Regions from separate parts of the Aquabacterium olei genome, predicted to be linked through region 2. Evidence: riboswitches for the same ligand, from Rfam matches in the RefSeq annotation. Region 2 holds a riboswitch; the other holds the start of a gene.

What was found. Region 2 has a riboswitch for thiamine pyrophosphate ahead of DEH84_RS06435 (TonB-dependent siderophore receptor). Riboswitches for the same ligand answer to the same signal wherever they lie in the genome.
Region 1: linked by a shared signal. The riboswitch ahead of thiC (phosphomethylpyrimidine synthase ThiC) and the one ahead of DEH84_RS06435 (TonB-dependent siderophore receptor) in region 2 are both predicted to bind thiamine pyrophosphate.

Annotation. Positions count from the first base shown of each region.
Region 1 covers NZ_CP029210.1:3,430,315-3,434,339, reverse strand. Annotated here, with positions in the region: gene thiC (phosphomethylpyrimidine synthase ThiC) at 1-1,512, opposite strand, end outside; TPP riboswitch at 1,662-1,777, opposite strand; gene DEH84_RS15475 (hypothetical protein) at 1,816-2,067, opposite strand; gene DEH84_RS15470 (hypothetical protein) at 2,157-2,390, opposite strand; gene feoB (ferrous iron transport protein B) at 2,401-4,025, opposite strand, start outside.
Region 2 covers NZ_CP029210.1:1,440,231-1,444,255, forward strand. Annotated here, with positions in the region: gene DEH84_RS06420 (four-helix bundle copper-binding protein) at 1-48, shown strand, start outside; tRNA gene DEH84_RS06425 (tRNA-Asn) at 116-191, opposite strand; tRNA gene DEH84_RS06430 (tRNA-Asn) at 208-283, opposite strand; gene DEH84_RS06435 (TonB-dependent siderophore receptor) at 449-2,668, opposite strand; TPP riboswitch at 2,801-2,902, opposite strand; gene DEH84_RS06440 (NAD(P)/FAD-dependent oxidoreductase) at 2,908-4,005, opposite strand; gene fdxA (ferredoxin FdxA) at 4,020-4,025, opposite strand, start outside.

The sequences.
Region 1 (4,025 bases), 1.9 Mb from region 2:
CAGGCCCAGGTGCTCCTTGGGCGTCACGTAGCACAGCATGGCCGTGCCCATCCAGCCGATCATGGCCGCGCCAATGGCCGAGGCAATGTGGTCGTAGCCCGGCGCGATGTCGATCGTCAGCGGGCCCAGCGTGTAGAAGGGCGCCTCGGCGCAGTGCTTGAGCTGCTCGTCCATGTTGGCCTGGATCATGTGCATCGGCACGTGGCCCGGGCCCTCGATGATCGTCTGCACATCGTGCTTCCACGCAATCTGCGTCAGCTCGCCCAGTGTCTTCAGCTCGGCGAACTGCGCCTCGTCGTTCGCGTCGCTCAGGCAGCCGGGGCGCAGCCCATCGCCCAGCGAGAACGTCACGTCGTACGCCTTCATGATCTCGCAGATCTCTTCGAAGCGCGTGTACAGGAAGTTTTCCTGATGGTGGGCGATGCACCACTTGGCCAGGATCGAGCCGCCGCGCGAGACGATGCCGGTGCGACGCTTGGCCGTCATCGGGATGTGGTGCAGGCGCAGGCCGGCGTGGATGGTGAAGTAGTCCACGCCCTGTTCGGCCTGCTCGATCAGCGTGTCACGGAAGATCTCCCATGTGAGGTCTTCGGCCACACCGCCCACCTTCTCCAGCGCCTGGTAGATGGGCACGGTGCCGATGGGCACGGGGCTGTTGCGCACGATCCAGTCGCGCGTGGTGTGGATGTGTTTGCCGGTGGACAGGTCCATCACGGTGTCGCCGCCCCAGCGGATCGACCACACCAGCTTCTCCACTTCTTCTTCGATCGACGAGGTCACGGCGCTGTTGCCGATGTTCGCGTTGATCTTCACCAGGAAGTTGCGGCCGATGATCATCGGCTCCAGCTCGGTGTGGTTGATGTTGGCGGGGATCACGGCGCGGCCACGGGCCACCTCGTCGCGCACGAATTCGGGTGTGATCTCACGCGGAATCATGGCGCCCATCGGGTTGCCACGCAGGCGGGCCTCGCGCTCGGCGTCGGCGCCGTACTTGCTGCGCCAGTCTTCGGCCAGGTCCAGTCGACGCTGGTTCTCGCGCAGGGCCACGAATTCCATTTCGGGCGTGATGATGCCGCGGCGCGCATAGTGCATCTGAGACACGTTGTGGCCGGCCTTGGCGCGGCGCGGCTGGCGCTGCAGACCCGCGGCGGCCTCGCGCAGGGCGGCCATGCGGGCGTCGTGGCGCTCGCCGGGCAGCAGTCCGTCGTCCATGGCCTGCACGCTGCGGCCGGCATACAGCTCGGTGTCGCCGCGGGCCACCACGGCGGCCTCCCGCACGGGCGGCAGGCCCTTCGTCACGTCGATGGCCACGGCGGGGTCGGTGTAGGGGCCGGAGCAGTCGTACAGCGTGACCGCTTCGCCGTTGGTGAGCGAGACCTCACGCATGGGAACACGCACGCCCGGGTGACTGCCCTCCACGTAGACCTTGCGGGAGGCCGGCAAGGGCTCACGCGTCAGGCGGGTGAGCTCGTTCAGGGTGTCGAGGGCGACGGCAGGATCGGGGGCATTCATGGGCGGCTCCTTGAAGCAGGTGTGGTGACACGTGCTCCGAGGGCGCCCGACAGGCCACGCAAGGAGGGAGGACGAGGGCAGCGCGCGTTCTTCAGCCTGACGGCGCGCGGCCGTCATCTGAAGCCGCGCCCACCCAGGTCGCCATGCGGCCTCGACAGGACAGCTCTTCTTTCGCCGGTATGAACCGGATCAAGTTCAACGGGTTCGGTAATCCATCTCAGCGCCGCACGTGGATTTCACATGTGGCACACCCCGGAGCAGCTTGCAGTTTAGCGCGCTGCCGGGCGAATGGACAAGGGGGCGTCAGGGGCGGACGCGTGACTCGAAAGGCTGGCCGATCGGCATGGTCGGCAGGCGGTCGGCCGTGTGGGCGGCGCCCAGGCGCACGGGGGCGGGCCACGACGACAGGGTCGCGCGTGCGACGGGTCGGCTGTCGGCCGGAGCCTGGGCCTGCTGTGCCTGAGGCTGACCAGAGAGCGGCGCGGTGCGCGTGCCGTCGGTTCCGACCAGACTGAGCACGACCGCAAGCGGGGCGATGGCGTACAGCGTTTTCATGACGGGGCCTGGGTGCCTGGGTTTGTGTTGTTGGAGCCCAGTTTAGGCAGCGCTGCGCCTGGCCACATCCCCCGGCACAGGGGGCCTCCCTAGTGCGGGGGGGATGGTGGGCGCGGATGCACGCGCACCACACGGTGGTCCCGCGCGGGGGGCGAGCTGTCGCCGCCGCATTGACCGCAGCCGGCGCCGCACGACGTGGCAGGCGAGCCACAGTCTTCTCCCTTCTGGCGTGTGGCCGGACGCCAGCGGGCAGGCCACCAGCGCCGCAGCAGCCAGGCCAGGGCGACCAGGCCGATCAGAAGGGTGAGGAGGTCCTGCAGCATGCCGGTGTCCTTACTGGAGCCACCAGCCGGCCACCCGGTAGACGATGAAACACGCCACATAAGCCAGCGTGAACAGGTAGCCCGCCATCAACAGCGGTACCTTCCAGCCGTTGGTCTCGCGGCGCACCACCATCAGCGTCGGCAGGCACTGGGGCGCGTACACATACCAGGTCAGCAGCGACAGCGCGGTCGGCAGGCTCCAGGTCTGGCTCAGCAGCCCGGCCAGCGCGCCCGACAGCTCGTCGCCGCTCTGCGACAGGCTGTAGACCGTGCCCAGCGCCGCCACGGCCACTTCGCGGGCCGCCATGCCGGGCACCAGCGCAATGCAGATCTGCCACGTGAAGCCGATCGGGGCGAAGACCACTTCGAGCGCGCGGCCGATCATGCCGGCAACGCTGTACTGGATGGCGGGGCCGGTGGCGCCGTCGGGCGGCGAGGGGAAGTTCGACAGGAACCACAGCATCACCATCAGCGACAGGATGGTGGTGCCCACGCGGCGCACGAAGGTGCTGGCGCGCTCCCACAGGCCCAGCAACAGGTCGCGCCAGTGGGGCCAGTGGTAATCCGGCAGCTCCATCAGCAGAGGCTGGCTGGCGCCCTGCTTGAGCACGCGCTTGAGCACGAGCGCCACGATCATGGCCGAGACGATGCCCGCCATGTACAGGCCAAACAGCACCAGCCCCTGCAGGTTGAAGACGCCGCCCACGGTGCGCGAGGGCACGAAGGCTGCGATCAGCAGCGCGTACACCGGCAGGCGCGCCGAGCACGTCATCAGTGGCGCGATCAGGATGGTGACCAGCCGGTCGCGCGGCTGCCCGATGGTGCGGGTGGCCATGATGCCGGGGATGGCGCAGGCAAAGCTCGACAGCAGCGGGATGAAGGCCCGGCCCGACAGCCCGACGCTGCCCATGATGCGGTCGAGCAGGAAGGCGGCGCGGGGCAGGTAGCCTGAATCTTCCAGCGCGAGGATGAAGGCGAACAGGATGACGATTTGCGGCAGGAAGACGAGCACCCCGCCCGCGCCGGCAATGATGCCGTCGACCAGCAGGCTGCGCAGCATGCCGTCGGCCATGCGGGCCTGCACCTGCTCGCCGATCCACGACACGCCGGCGTCGATGAGGTCCATGGGCGTGGCAGCCCACGTGAACACCGCCTGGAACACCAGAAACATCAGCACCGCCAGGATGACCGGGCCGAGCAGCGGATGCAGCACGTAACGGTCGAGCGTGGCGGTGAAGTGCGAGGCGTGCGGCGGCGTGTGGACGCAATCGGCCAGCAACTGCCCGACGCGCTGGTGGGTCTGCTCGACCGGGGTCTCGGCGATGCGGCCCATGGGGCGCGGTGCGGCAGGCGGCTGCAGGCGGGCCCAGTCCAGTGCATCCAGCTGATTCAGCAGGGCCTGCTCGCCCCCGGCGCGCACGGCCACGGCCTCCACCACCGGGATGCCCAAGCCCTGTTGCAGGCGGGCGGTGTCGATGCGGATGCCGCGGCGCGTGGCCTCGTCCATCATGTTGATGACCAGCACCATGGGCACGCCCAGGGTCTGGAGTTCGAGCACCATGCGCAGGTTCAGGCGCAGGTTGGTGGCATCGACCACGCACACCAGGCCCACCGGGGCCGATTCGCCTTCGCGCA
Region 2 (4,025 bases):
GCCGACGCCTGCCGCGAGATGGTGGGTGACGTCGAAGAGGAAGACTGACCCCCGTAAGCAGAAGCCAGAAACAACAAAGCCCCACGACATCACATCGTGGGGCTTTGTCTTGCCTTGGCTCCTCGACCTGGGCTCGAACCAGGGACCTACGGATTAACAGTCCGGCGCTCTACCGACTGAGCTATCGAGGAATAAAGTCGGAATTTCTGGCTCCCCGACCTGGGCTCGAACCAGGGACCTACGGATTAACAGTCCGGCGCTCTACCGACTGAGCTATCGGGGAATATGTCGGCTTCAGTTTTTGCTCACCGCATTGCTGCCGTGCTCATCAACCGAGACCGAGACTATAACATCGTTTTTGGGGCGCAAACAGGGTGCGGCATCGTCTGCCCTGCTGAAGGCGTGCCGTGTGAGCGCGATGCAACAGCAACACGGCACCGCGCGCGGGTCAGAAGTCGATCTGCGCTGAGACGGTCACTGTGCGCCCCGTGATGGGGAACAGATAGGTGTGCCCGCCGAACATCGAGGGCGCCTCACGCCAGCCGCGCTTGTCGAACACGTTCGCCACGCCCAGCCGCCACGTGATGGTCCGCAGCGCATCGCGGCCCTGCACGGCGCGCACGCCCAGGTCCAGTCGGGTCCAGGCAGGCAGGCGCAGCGAGTTGCCCGAGTCAACCCACCGGCTGCCCTCGTGCACCACATCGGCCTGCAGTGTCAGCGGCACGGGAAGGCCCCACGTGTGGCTGCCCGACAGCTTCACGGTGCGCTCGGGCACGTTCACCGGCTGCTTGCCGTTCAAGGCCACCTCCGTGCTGCCACGGCGCTCGGCATCCAACAGCATCGCGCTGGCGGCCAGGCCCCATGGGCCTATGCGGCCCTGCCAGAAGCCCTCGACGCCACGGTGGCGTGCATCGCCGTTGTAGCGGAAGGTGTTGTCCACCGTCTCGGCCAGCGGGCGAATCGTCTGGAACAGGTTGACGCCCCATTGCGCGACCACCCGTCCGGCGTTGTATTGCCCCTTCACCCCCACCTCGGTCTGGCGGCTCTTCGCCGCCGGCAGGATCTGGCCTGCGTTCAGCAGGGCGGCATTGCGCGGGGCCGCCTTGGTTTCCACGCCTTCGCCCCAGCTCACATAAGCCTGGGTCTGCGGTGCAAAGGTCCACCCCAGCGCGGCCCATGGGGTGTTGATCGTCTGGCTGATGTAGGTGTCGTCGTCGCCGTCGGTTTCCTGGCTGTGGCGGCTGAGGCTGGTGTGGCGCAGGCCCAGCCAGGCTTGCCAACTTGGCGCGAGGCGGACATGGTCCTGCACCGACAACTCGGTCGAGTTCTCCCAGCGGTTCGGGCTGGCTGATTCCATGACCGGGCTCGGATCGAAAGGCTGATTGGGATTGATCAGCACATTGAGCGTACCCACGTAGTTGTAGGCCTGCGGCTTGATGGCGGTGCGGTACAGCGAGCGCAACGCCCCGAAACGCAGGTTGTGCTCCTGATCGCCAAGGCGCACGCGCCCCTCGAGTTGAGCGAGCAGCGACCGAGTGATGCGGCGCTCGTTGTCGGAGCGGTAGTCATACAGGTCTACGGATCCGTCGCTCTTGAAGTTGTAGTAGTAGGCGTAGTCCTCCGGCCCCGGACCGACATACTCGTTCCAGCCGAACGGAAACGCCGCCCGGTCATTCGTCCGCAGATGCTGCTCCCCATACGTCACGGTCGATTTCCAGCCCGCCTGCAGGTTCTGCGTCCAGCGTACCGTGCCCGTGCGACCTTCGAACTGCACCGGCTGGCTCCAGGGCTGGTTGTTCAGGTTCAGGTTGCGGCTGAACGTGCGCGAGGACGGCAGGCGATCGCCCAGCAGGCTCAGGCCCGCCACGCTCGGCTGGCTCTGCCAGCTGTCTTCCAGCTCCAGCTCGATCAGCGTGTCGCGCGACACGCGCCAGTCCGTCGCCATCGACAGCAGCCGGCTGTGCCCCTCGGTGTTGTCCACCTGCGTGTTCAGGCGGGCCACGGCGGCATTCACGCGCAGGCCCAGACTGCGTTCCGGGCCGAACCGGCCGCCGATGTCCACGGCGGCACGCGCCTCACCCGCGTCGTTCACCGAGAAGAAGGCGCTGTGCACGCGTCCCTCGGGACGTTTGACCTGCAGGTTGACCAGCCCACCCGGTGCGCTGACGCCCGCCTGAATGCCACTCGTGCCCTTGAACAGTTCCACGGCCGACTTGTTTTCCAGCGGCAGCCGGGTCTCGGCGTTCACCGGCAGGCCTTCGCGCCGGTAGTTGTAGGCGTTGTCGAGCGTGAAGCCGCGCACCGTCAGGTAATCCCAGTAGCCCACGGTGTTGTACGAGTCGGTCGTGCTGGCGTCCAGCCGCGTCAGATCGGCCAGCCGCGTCACGAAGGCGTCCCGCAGCGCATCGACCGAGAAGGTCTGCGCCTGCGCGGGTGTCTCCCATGCGGGCAGGTCGCCCAGCCCGACGATGCTGGCCTTGGCGCTGCGCTTGATCGCCTGGGCACTCACACCCACGGCTTGCACGGTGGCATCGTCGCCCGCTTGCTGGGCCAGCGCCTGCGTCTGCAGCCCGCAGACGAGGAGGGTGGCGTACGCAATCGTGGTGGGGCGAGGCAGGCGGGAGGCCGCCCGGGCTGCGGGGCGGTCGGCGGAAGCGGAAGTCAGCATGGCGTGGCACGCGGTGCACCAGGGCACCGCTTCGGACATCGGTCGTCAAACAGGGGGGAGACGAGAAGAGTCCACAGCCCATCACGGGCCTGCGCCAGCCCGCCACCAGGCTTGCACGGATGTGCACGCCCTGTGGCAGACCACCAGCTTTCCTACGCGAGCATGACCTCGTTCAGGTTCGAAGGGACTCTCTCAGCCCGCGCCTTGTGTCGGCGGGCACCCCCAGCGGAAACACGATTTTACGCCACGCCCAGACGTTCGCGCAGCAAAGGGCTGGTCGTCGTGTAGAGCAGGTGCTGAGGAGAGCCCGGATTGAGCGCGGCGGAAGCGGCGTGGGCGGCCATCGTCGCCTCGTGGAAGCCGCACAGCAGCAGGCGCTTCTTGCCCGGGTAGGTGTTGATGTCCCCCACGGCGTAAACCTGGGGCAGCGAGGTCTCGAAGGTCGCGGTGTTCACCGCCACCTGCTTGCGCTCCAGCGCCATGCCCCACGAGGTCAGCGGGCCCAGCTTGGGACTCATGCCTTGGCGGATCAGCACGTGATCCAGCGCCAGTCGCACCGCGGCCTCCTCCGGGGTGAGGAGGGTCAGCGCCTGAACCACCGCGTCGGTGGCGTGCACCTCGGTTGGCATCCCGACGCACAACGCGACACGACCCTGCGCGATCAGCGCACGCACGGCCGCATCCAGGTCGGGCTCGGCCTGGAACACATCGCGGCGGTGCAGCAAGGTCAAGCGGGCAGGGCGGCGCGCCGGGTCGCTGTCCTCAGCCAGCGACAGCACCGCGCTCAGGGCCTCGTCGCCCCCACCAACCACGACCACATGCTGCCCGGACCAGGGTAAGGCGCCGGCTTCCGGCACATGGAAGTGCACGTTCACGGCATCCTGCAGCCCGGGCAGATTCAGGCTGCGCGGCACGAAGGCACCGGCGCCCGCGGCCACGAAGACGGCGCGGGCGCGCCATTGCTGCCCGCGGTCAGAGGTGACGAGCCAGTGGCCGTCTTCCGCGCGCGCCAGTTCGGACACCTGCTGGCCCAGATGCACATTGGCGTAGGGGCTGCTCGGCGCACCGCGGTCGGCCGCATCCGCCGAAGTCGAATCCGCGGGCTGCAGAAACGGCTGTGCCTGCGTGAGCAGCAGGCGCGTCAGTTCTCGGCCGGTGCAGCGCGGCACGCCGGGAACGTCGTAGATCGGTTTGTCGGGGTACAGCGCAGCGCATTGCCCCCCGGATTCGGGCAGCACATCGATGACATGGGCGCGGAGCCCCAGCAGACCGAGCTGAAAGACCTGGAACAGGCCCACCGGGCCTGCGCCGATCACGACCGCATCGGTGTCGGTCATCGCGTGCACACGCCTCAGCG